Linked DNA regions of Sporocytophaga myxococcoides. The protein of the gene in region 1 binds, or shares a complex with, the protein of each later gene. Links are inferred from orthologs where the notes say so. Each region holds a gene or a part of one and is shown on either strand. Other genes may lie near its edges.

What was found. Proteins that work in one complex are often made in the same cells at the same time.
Region 2: the proteins of MYP_RS08460 (region 1) and smc are in contact, whole or in part, in a crystal structure (PDB 3ZGX), measured with the Bacillus subtilis proteins. The link is inferred for Sporocytophaga myxococcoides from one-to-one orthologs.
Region 3: MYP_RS08460 (region 1) and scpB share a complex: the UniProt entries of both Bacillus subtilis proteins name them as parts of the cohesin-like complex. The link is inferred for Sporocytophaga myxococcoides from one-to-one orthologs.

The regions. Positions count from the first base shown.
Region 1 is NZ_BBLT01000003.1:139,832-143,055, forward strand. What follows is about bases 322-3,086. They hold MYP_RS08460 (segregation and condensation protein A), read left to right. Parts: upstream 322-1,205; coding sequence 1,206-1,967; downstream 1,968-3,086. Other genes in these bases: dxs (1-deoxy-D-xylulose-5-phosphate synthase), read right to left, coding at 322-936; MYP_RS08465 (nucleoside-diphosphate kinase), read right to left, coding at 2,078-2,497; MYP_RS08470 (DHH family phosphoesterase), read left to right, coding at 2,675-3,086. Also shown: more of dxs, read right to left, coding at 1-321; more of MYP_RS08470, read left to right, coding at 3,087-3,224. UniProt on the Bacillus subtilis protein: Participates in chromosomal partition during cell division. May act via the formation of a condensin-like complex containing Smc and ScpB that pull DNA away from mid-cell into both cell halves.
Region 2 is NZ_BBLT01000001.1:331,972-336,508, reverse strand. The notes cover bases 264-4,341. They hold smc (chromosome segregation protein SMC), read left to right. Parts: upstream 264-616; coding sequence 617-4,141; downstream 4,142-4,341. Other genes in these bases: MYP_RS01445 (response regulator), read right to left, coding at 4,156-4,341; MYP_RS01455 (acyl-CoA desaturase), read left to right, coding at 264-312. Also shown: more of MYP_RS01455, read left to right, coding at 1-263; more of MYP_RS01445, read right to left, coding at 4,342-4,537. UniProt on the Bacillus subtilis protein: Required for chromosome condensation and partitioning.
Region 3 is NZ_BBLT01000002.1:70,633-73,870, reverse strand. The notes cover bases 264-3,042. They hold scpB (SMC-Scp complex subunit ScpB), read left to right. Parts: upstream 264-1,164; coding sequence 1,165-1,920; downstream 1,921-3,042. Other genes in these bases: MYP_RS24730 (pseudouridine synthase), read left to right, coding at 2,017-3,042; MYP_RS04590 (TraR/DksA family transcriptional regulator), read left to right, coding at 780-1,163; MYP_RS26720 (hypothetical protein), read left to right, coding at 463-585; MYP_RS04595 (lamin tail domain-containing protein), read left to right, coding at 264-392. Outside these bases: more of MYP_RS04595, read left to right, coding at 1-263; more of MYP_RS24730, read left to right, coding at 3,043-3,238. UniProt on the Bacillus subtilis protein: Participates in chromosomal partition during cell division. May act via the formation of a condensin-like complex containing Smc and ScpA that pull DNA away from mid-cell into both cell halves.

The DNA.
Region 1 (3,224 bases):
GGTAAGTTTATCAAACTTCCCGGGAGCATGCCACTTTACCTGGTCTTTTTCAGCAAGAGGAAATCCTTTTCCTTTAGTTGTAACACAGTGAAGGATTTTGGGCCCTGGAATATTTTTGAGATCATTAAAGATATTAACCAGATGATCAATGTCATGTCCGTCTACCGGTCCAAAATATCTTATTTTAAGAGATTCAAAAAGATTGCTGTTTTTTAATAAAGAAGATTTTAAAGCAGTCTCAATTTTGGAAGCAATTGTTTGAGCGTTAGGGCCGAACTTGCTTATTTTACCCAAAATATGCCATGCCTCATCTCGGAGTTTGTTATAAGTCTGCGATGTGGTAATGTCTGTAAGATAATCCTTAAGCGCCCCCACATTAGGATCAATTGCCATGCAATTGTCATTGAGGACGATTAACAGATTACTATTGGAAACTCCTGCATGGTTCATTGCCTCGAATGCAAGACCTGCTGTTAATGCTCCGTCTCCGATTACAGCTATATGCTGTTTGTCAAGTTCTTGCTTGTATCTGGAGCCTACAGCCATTCCGAGAGCTGCAGAAATAGAAGTGGAAGAGTGTCCTACTCCAAATGAATCATAAGGACTTTCGCTTCTTTTCGGGAAACCGGAAATTCCTTTATAAAGTCTGTTTGTATGGAAAACGTCCCTTCTTCCTGTAAGAATTTTATGGCCATAAGCCTGATGTCCTACATCCCAGACAAGCTGATCTTTAGGAGTATTAAATACATAATGAAGTGCAACGGTAAGTTCCACCACACCAAGCCCAGCAGCAAAATGTCCTCCATATACGGATACATTGTCTACAATAAACTGCCTGAGCTCGGTACAAACCTGGTAAAGCTGCGTTTCCTCCAGTTTTCTCAGATCTTCAGGAGAGTCGATCTGACCCAATAATTTTCCCGGTTTTATTAACATGGCAAGTCCCAACTAAAACAAATATAAAACAATATATGTTTTCTTAAATTAAAAAAAGAAAAAATGTGCCTCAGCAAAATAACGACAAATTATTTATGATATTATACTGTGTTTTATTTTAAAAGGATTTTTAATTAGATCTGGAGAACTAAGTTTTAAGTAATATTTTTTAATAGTCAGATATTTACAAGTTGAGAGTCGTGGTTTTTATCAAAATGATAAATCGGAATTGATTTTGACGTTTGAAAGACTACTGTTAAATTTACTAAGTGAGCTTCGAAATTAAACTACCCTTATTTACTGGTCCGTTCGACCTTTTGCTCTTTTTCATAGAGAGAGATGAGCTGGATATTTATGATATTCCTATTTCAAAAATAACCAATGACTTCCTGGAATACATTCACCGATTGGAAGAAATGAACATTGAGGTTGCCAGCGAATTCATCCTTGTTGCAGCAACCTTAATGAGGGTTAAGGCTAAAATGCTCTTGCCACGACCAGAAATTGATGAACAGGGTAATGAAGTAGATCCAAGGGAAGAGCTTGTGGCCCATCTTCTTGAGTATAAGAAATACAAGAGTATTATCAATGATCTTGCTAATCTCGAAGAGGAACGCATGAGCCTCGAAAAAAGAGGGAACATAGTCAAAGAGTTAAAACAACTTTCTGAAGTAAACGATGTGGAGTCAGAGCTCCAGGATATAGACCTGTATAAACTTCTCAAAGTTTATGAAAGGGTATTGAGGAAGTTTGAAGAAGAAAAAAATAAACCAATTCATACGGTGGTACAGTATCCTTATACCATTGAGAACCAGAAAGAATATATTTTGACTAAGTTGAGTGACGTTGCAAGGCTATCTTTTGAAGATGTCATTTCGGAATTCAGAACCAAAATAGCAATGGTATACAACTTCCTTGCAATTCTGGAACTATTAACACAAGGTTATCTGATGATTTATGTTGGGGAGGGATTTAATAACTTCTGGGTAGAGAAGAGACAGGCAGAGACGGAAGAAGCTATTGAGTTGTAGTTTAAAGTTTAAAGTTTAAAGTCAAAAGTTTAAAGTGTCATTAAATATTACTAAGCTGAAAGTGTAAAGTTGTTATTTAACTTTAAACTTTCAGCTTTTTACTTTTAACTTTAAAACTGCTCTAATCCAGAGAAGAAGAAGTTTCCTTCTATAGCAGCATTCTCATCAGAATCAGATCCATGGATTGCGTTTGCTTCGATTGATTTAGCATACAGTTTACGGATAGTGCCATCCTCCGCATTTGCCGGGTTTGTTGCACCGATCAATTTCCGGAAATCAGCCACTGCATTTTCTTTCTCAAGAATCATTGGCATGATAAATCCGCTTGACATATATTTCTTAAGATCATTGTAGAAAGGTCTTTCTTTATGAACTTCATAAAACTGACCTGCACGCTCTTCAGAAAGTTTGAATTTTTTTAAGGCTACAATTCTGAATCCTGCCTCTTCGATCATCTTTAGAATTGCACCGGAATTACCTGCTGCTACTGCATCAGGTTTAATCATTGAAAAAGTTCTGTTACCAGCCATATTTTTGTTGTTAGGGTTACTAATTTCAGATTGCAAAATTATACAGATTCCTGAAATATTGGATTTTTTTTAAAAAATTCTCATTTTGCGCAGATTCTCTGATTTTTTATAATCAAAAGCTAGAGAATTTTGTTTAAGCATAATTAAATTCTACGGGTCTATTCGTCCAAGAAATCAATGCAGGATCTTGTATCTCTAAGGGAAATCCTAAGGACTCCAAAAAAAATTGTCATTACAACTCACGCAAAACCTGATGCTGATGCCTTAGGTTCTTCGCTTGCAATGTGGGCTTATCTCAAGAAAAAAGGTCATGATCCTAAAGTGATTACTCCAACAGATTATCCTACTTTTCTTAACTGGATGAATGGTAATGACGAGGTAATTGTGTACGAAGAAAATGTGGAGTTGTCTACAAAGCTGGTAAAGGAGGCTGAGGTTATTTTTTGTTTGGACTTTTCTGCTCTAGGCAGAATTAACGAGATGGGGGAACTTGTAAAAAATGCCACTGCAACAAAAGTATTGATAGATCACCATCTTGAGCCCGAGTATTTTGCAGATTTTGTTTTCTGGGATATCAAAGCTGCCGCTACTGCTGTGCTTATTTATAAGCTTATAATCGGTTTGGGTGACAGAGAATACCTTGATACCTGTATTGGGGAGTGTATCTATGCAGGAATCATGACCGATACGGGATCATTCAGGCATCCAAGCACGAACAAGGAAGTGC
Region 2 (4,537 bases), on another replicon or contig:
GCAGTTTCACCTCCTTGGTACATGTTCCTTTTATTGCCAATCCACTTTTTGATGGGTCCGGTTCACGGAGCTATCGTAAACTGGAGCGGACACAAATACGGTTACTCAAATTTTGATAACAACGACAAATCAAAAAACAGCCTTTTTATAGATTTCCTTCTTGGCGGTGAGTTATTTCAGAACAACCACCATAAATATGCTGCGAGAGCAAACTTTGCAATGAAATGGTTTGAATTTGATCCTACCTATCCTGTTATCAGAATCCTGTCTTTCTGCAGAATAATAAAGTTAAGTAAAACAGCTATGGCTTAAAACTTAATCTTTTAAAGTTATAAAATGGAAAAACTCCCGGAGTCATAAACTTCGGGAGTTTTTTCATTTTACAGGTGCCTATTAACTAATTAAATAACAATATTTTTATACCAAAATTTAACAATAATATACCCTTAGCTAAATATTCGAGGACGTCTGACTGAGAAAATATTCACTACTTATCCCCAGTCAATGAACGTTTTTGTTGATAATCCTGTTGAGAAAAACGGTTCTCCTCACTACTATATATCCGTTAGTATCCTGTAATTTTAAACTTCCATAATTCCAAAAAAGGGGTTAATTCATGCAGTTAAGCAAATTAGAGATTAAAGGATTCAAGAGTTTTGGTGATAAAGTAACCATCAACTTTGATGAAGGTATTACAGGTATTGTTGGGCCAAATGGCTGTGGAAAATCAAATGTAGTTGATGCTATAAGATGGGTTTTGGGTGAGCAAAAGACAAAGGCTCTCCGATCTGAAAAAATGGAGAATGTGATCTTCAACGGTACCAAGACACGGAAGCCTCTCCAAATGGCTGAAGTTTCGCTTACTTTTAATAATACCAAAAATCTCCTTCCTACAGAATATTCTCATGTTACCATCACCCGGAGATATTACAGATCTGGTGAAAGCGAATATTTACTCAATGGGGTAACCTGCCGTCTCAAAGATATAACCAACCTTTTCCTTGATACTGGTATCGGTTCTGATAGTTATGCCATCATTGAATTAAAAATGGTGGATGATATACTTAATGACAAAGACAATTCCAGAAGGACCTTATTTGAGGAAGCTGCAGGAATATCAAAGTTTAAGGTAAGGAAAAAACAAAGCCTTAAAAAACTTGAAGATACTGACAAAGATCTTGAACGCGTTGATGATCTCCTCTTCGAGATCAATAAGAACCTGAAATCCTTAGAAAAACAGGCTAAACAGACAGAAAAATACTTCCAGGTAAAAGAACAATACAAACAAGTTAGTATAGATCTTGCGAAGGTCACTATTCAGGGCCAGAGAGAAGATTTTCTATCACTTCAGAAACAACTTGAAGAAGAAACGGATAAGAGAATAGGATACAATACTCAAATAGCAGAAAAAGAAGGTGGAGTTGAAAAAGAAAAAGCAGAGCTTGTAAATAGAGAAAAAACCCTTGCTTCCAGACAAAAAACTCTGAATGAGCATGTTAATAAAATTAGAAATTACGAAAGTGATAAGAAAATAAAGCACGAAAGGCTTTCTTTCCTGAATGACAAGAATAATAACCTCCGGGAACAAATAGAGCAGGACAAGAAGAGCAATGAGAGAGCAGAATTCAGTATTTCCAGTCTTCAAGCAGAAGCTGAAACTGCTGAGAAAATAATGGCCGAAATCGAGGTTAAAGTTCAGGCTTATAAGGAAGACTACGAAACACAGAAAGCAAGCACAAGCCGATTACAAGAAGAACTTTCCGTATTGAGCGGACAATTGCGAAAAAAACAGGAAGAAGTATTTCATCTCAATAAAAACATAGAGATATTCCAGATTCAGGCCAGCTCATTGAAGCAGGAGCTTGAGAAAACTACCTCAGATTCTTCCGCACATTCAGCGAGCCTTGCAGATTTTGAAAGCAAAGTTCAAGAGATTTCTGAGGAACTTCAATCTAAAAACCTGAAACTTGAGAAACTTGAAAATCAGGAAAGTACCCTTCAGGAAGAAATTACCCAGCTTGAAAAGGAAATAGAAACCATAAAGGATCAAATTACTCAGATCAACAGAAAGCTGGATTCCAAGCAGAATGAATATAGCCTTACAAAATCTCTTGTTGATAATCTTGAAGGATTTCCGGAAGCAATAAAGTTTTTGAAAAAGAACTCTCATTGGGGAAAAGAAGCCCCTCTCCTTTCGGATATTCTTACCTGTGAAGATCAATACAGAGTATCTATAGAAAATTACCTGGAGCCTTTCATGAACTATTATGTTGTTGAAAACGAAGCCCAGGCTGTGCAGGCCGTAAATCTATTAAGCGATTCTGCAAAAGGAAGAGCCAATTTCTTTGTGCTTTCCACCTTTGAAAATTTTAATGCTGCACCTGTCAAGGCATACGACCATTGCAAAGCAGCCAAAGACATCATTGAATTTGATCCGAAATACAAAAACCTTGTCGCATTTATTCTGGATAATGTATATATCATCACTAACAATCAGGAAGAACTTCCTCAGGACAATGATGCTATTTTCATTACACAGAACGGTAAACTCACAAAGAGGAAATTTAGCATTTCCGGAGGTTCTGTAGGATTATTCGAAGGAAAACGAATCGGACGTGCTAAAAACCTTGAAAAGCTTCAACAAGAAATCAAAGCGCTTTCTTCAGAATTGGATGAGTTAAAGCTTAACCTGGAGAAAAAGCAACGAGAGCTTTTCAAATTCAAGGAAAGTACTTTAAAAGCAAGTATAGAAGAGCTTAAAAAAGAAATAAATCTTACCAGTCAGAACTATATATCTGTAAAAACCAAACTAGAGCAGTTTACAGAAATGATCAATAGCAATGCTCTTAAGAGAGACGATATTATTGATAAAATAGAAAAACTGGAAGATGATATTCAGGATGCCAAACCAAGAGCAGAAGAAGCAAAATCTATTCTTTCGGACCTTGAAAGCAGACTTCAGGAGTTGAATGAAGATCTGATGATCCAAAATGAACAGCTCACCAATAAAAGCTCTATATTCAATCAGGAAAATATTGTTTTCCACCAGCAAAAGAATAAAATTTCAAGTCTTCTGCAGGAAATTGAATACAAACAGGCTGCTTATGATAGTAGCAAACAAAGAATAGAAAAAAACCTTGAAGACGCCCAAAAAACAGAAGAAGAGATAAATATACTCCTTGAAAGAGCTGATGTAAGTGACGATGAGCTTGTCGAGTTTTACAAGGAAAAAGAAGCTATAGAACAGGGAGTTAATGAGGCTGAAAAGGAATATTACGGAGCCAGGGCATTCATTGATGAATTAGAAAAAGAATCGAGGGATTTAAGAAGGTTACGTGATAATTGTGATGCACTTCTTTTGGAGATTCAGACAAAACTTAACGACAATAAGCTAAGTCTGAGCTCAATCAAAGAAAGATTATCTGTTGAATTTAATATAGATATAGATGAACTTCTTTCTCAGGATAGTAATGTTGAGGCCAGCGAGGAAGAGCTAAAACAAAAGGTAATTCAAATCAAAAACTCTCTTGATAAAATGGGACCAATAAATCCTATGGCGATGGAGGCCTATCAGGAAATTCAGGAGAGACATAAGTTTATAAGTGAACAAAAAGACGATCTTACTAAAGCCAAGGATTCTTTGTTGCAAACGATCAATGAAATAGATTCAGTTGCAAAAGACACCTTTATGGAAGCTTATGATAAAATAAGAGAAAACTTTGTACGAGTGTTCAGGTCTTTATTTTCAGAAGAAGACAGTTGCGATCTTAAACTGGAGCATCCTGACAATCCGCTTGAATCTTCTATAGATATTATAGCAAAACCCAAAGGCAAGAGACCACTGACAATCAATCAGTTATCAGGAGGTGAAAAAACACTTACTGCAATATCGTTATTGTTTGCCATTTATCTGATTAAACCAGCACCATTCTGTATTTTTGATGAGGTAGATGCACCACTGGATGATGCCAACATAGACAAGTTCAATAATATAATCAGAAAGTTCTCACAAGAATCGCAGTTTATTATTGTGACACACAACAAGAGAACAATGTCTAGTACTGATATAATTTATGGAATTACAATGGTTGAACAGGGCGTATCAAGGCTAGTACCGGTGGATTTAAGATCTTTAGCCTAAATTAAAAAAGTCTTTTAAGAAATCAGCTTCTGACGAAGGTAAAACTCCAGTTGCTGATTTGCCCTTAAAAGGCTTTTAACCAACTCCTTGTTTTCCATTTTTAGACGAAATACTTCGAAAGCTTTCTCTATGATAATTTTTAAATGCTGCTCTTCCCAGGGTTTGCTGATATATTGATAGATATGGCCTTTATTTACTGCATCAATAACAGCCTGAAGATCTGAATATCCTGTTAACAAGATTCTGATTGGGTCTGGATAAGTGTCAATTATTGATGAAAGAAACTCAACACCTGTCATTACCGGCATCCTTTGGTCGGTAATTATAATTTCAATTTTTTCAGTTTCAAGAATTTTTCTTCCCTCCTCGGCAGATTCAGCAATAAATATTTTAAAA
Region 3 (3,238 bases), on another replicon or contig:
CTAACTGGCATTCGGCTGCATCCGGAATCAGGTCAACTCCTGGCTATGGTAATAGTCAGCATTTCGAATTTGAGACTTTAGAAAATTCCTTTTCTGTACAACCATTGAAGTTCTCTCCTAATGATGACGGCAAAAATGATTTTGCTTTATTGACATACCGACTTGATAATCCTGGTGAAATCGCAACCATCACAGTTCTTGATGGACTAGGAAGAGAGATAAAAAAAATTGCATCTAATCAACTTTTAGGAAATGAAGGTTTTTTCCAATGGGATGGGATTGCTGAGGATAATCGGAAAGCAGACATTGGAGTTTATATGATCATATTTGAAATTTTCCGTCTGAACGGGGAAAAACAAAAGTTTAAGAAGGCGGTTATATTATCATACTGATGTTCAGTATATTAATATCTAAATGTAGCATTTTATGAAATGCCTGATCAATGATATAATTTCTTCCTGTATGGAAAAAAACAAGGAAGTAGATGTAATAGACCGCTACCTGCGTATGAAACACCATATTGAAATGGACAGACAGTCAATTATTTCACGCATAAAAGCGGTAAAACAGAATTATAATTTCTAATAAGGGAAATTTCCCTTAAATAAATAATTCTGTTCAACTTGCTGACCACAAAGTTTTAACAATTAATTTATTGGATCTTTCCCAGGGATACCATTTTTTATACTAAATTTGCACCAAAAATCAGGGAATTCCGTTTCTCAACAAAAAGAGGTAAACTTTTCGTCCCGTTTTTTAATATAAAATAAATCCGCGTTATGGCAGAAGAAAAACTCAGATACTCCGACGAAGAATTAAAGGAGTTTCAGCAGCTTATAGCTGACAAACTGGATAGAGCCAGAAAAGAATTAAATTACATTAAGGAAACTCTGAGCCGAAGAAATGATTCTGGAACTGACAATACAGCAGGTACGTTAAAACTGCTTGAAGATGGTGCTGATACTGCCGAAAAAGAAAGCTTTACACAGCTTGCTGCAAGGCAACAGAAATTTATTCAGCAGCTTGAAAATGCCATGGCCAGAATTAAAAACGGAACTTATGGTATTTGTGTAGATTCAGGAAAACTTATTCCAAAAGAACGTCTTCGTGCTGTTCCTCACACCCAGCATTCAATAGAGGCAAAACTTAATAGAAAAGACTAATTTGGATTTCCTTCAGCATCATATTGAGAGTTTAATCTTTTGTTCTCCCGACCCCATAAAGGCGGAAGATATAAGAACCTGTCTTTCTGAAATGTTTGAAGCAGAGGTACCTATTGAAGATATTCAAGCTTCATTGGAGAATCTTCTTCAAAAGTATGAAGATGATAATTACCCATTTAAAGTTTTTTCAATGGGAGGAGGTTATCAGTTTCTGACGAAACCTGCCTATCAATCCAGTATTAGTATTTTGCTCAAGCAAAAATCTAAAAAAAGATTATCGACGTCTGCACTTGAAACTTGTGCTATTATAGCTTACAAACAACCTATTACCAAACATCAGATAGAGCAGATCAGAGGAGTAAACTGCGACTATGCAATTCAAAAACTTCTTGAAAAAGAACTTGTTGAAATTCAAGGTAAATCTGATGGGGTTGGCAGGCCGATTCTATATGGTACCACCGCCAAGTTTATGGAATATTTCGGCATCAATAGTCTTAAAGATTTGCCTATGCCAAAAGATTTCTCGAAAGATGAAAATGAGATCGGCGACGAGGTGGAAAAAGAACATGAAATTATTGCTGCTGAGTTAGAAGAAATGGAATTTAAGGCTCAGGACAGCAATAGCACGGAAACTCAAAATAAGGAAAACAACACTCAGGATACTTTTCGAGACTTTTCTTCTCAGGCCAATTCCAATTCCCAATCAGAAGAAGATTTTTCCTCAGAAAGTCAAAACCCATTAGAGCCTGAGCAATAAAATTCCCACAAAAAAAATTTATTTGTATTAAAATAATCAGGAACATAATTTCCTGATTATTTTTTTATGAACTTTGAATAATAATATTATTGAATTATGAAAAAGGATCAACCTCAGAGGAAAGGCAGAGGGGCTTCGGATAGAGACAAGGCTTCTAAGTTTTCTTCAAAAAAATCTTCTACACCAAAGAGTGATGGAGCATCAGGAACCCGCCCCTCCAGAAAATCTTCTTTTGCTGCGAAGAAAACACCAGCAGGTCGTGTACCAGCAGGAAAACCAAGAAGAAAATTTGATTCTCAGGGAGATTCAGGAAAACCAGAAAGACCCTCCGAATTTAAAGGTAAAAAATCCGCAGAAGGAAGGAAACCAAACTCTTTGTCTGGATCAGGAAAAGGAAGAGATTTTAAAAAAGATTCATCAAGAGATTCTGACAATAGAAGAAATAAATTTGTAAGAAATAAATTTGGTGAAGATCCTAAAGCCAAAACTCCTGAATTTAAAGGGAGAGAAAGAGAAGGAGATCAAAAAAGAGGAAGAAAATCAGATTCAACTTTTGATAGCAAAAAAAGATCGTCCTCAGATGAAAAGTCATTTAGGGGCAAACCGAGAGGGAAAAGTGAGGAAACACGATCTGGGAAATCTTTTTCTAAGCCGAAACAAGACTGGAAAACAGTTTCTGGGAAACCGGAAGATAGGCCTTTCAAAAAGACAGGATTAAAAAACTATTCAGATAAGCCATCATTCAAAAAGTCATTCTCAAAATCTAAGGATGAAGAATATGACGGGGGGGATAATGATATCGAAAAATCGTCTGAAGAAACAAGCTCAAAAAGACCCTTCAAAAAAACTGAAGGGAAGAAATCCGGTGTTAGAAATAAAACTTCATCTGACGAAATAAGACTAAACAGATATATTTCTAATGCAGGAGTATGCTCAAGAAGAGAGGCAGATGTACTTATTTCCGACGGACTTATCAAAGTCAACGGAAAAGTTGTGACTGAAATGGGCTATAAAGTAAAGAAAGGCGATACGGTTAAGTATGGCAGTAAAATACTTTCCCCTGAAAAGCTTGTATATGTACTCATCAACAAGCCTAAAGATTTTATCACCACCACTGATGATGAAAATGAACGCAAGACTGTGATGGACCTTGTGAAAAACGTAGGCCCTGAAAGAATTTACCCTGTTGGAAGACTTGACAGAAATACTACAGGCTTGCTTCTTTTCACTAATGATGGAGAACTTGCGGAGAAATTAATGCATCCATCTAACCGGACAAAAAAATTATATCAGGCAGAGCTAAGCAAGCCTATGAGTC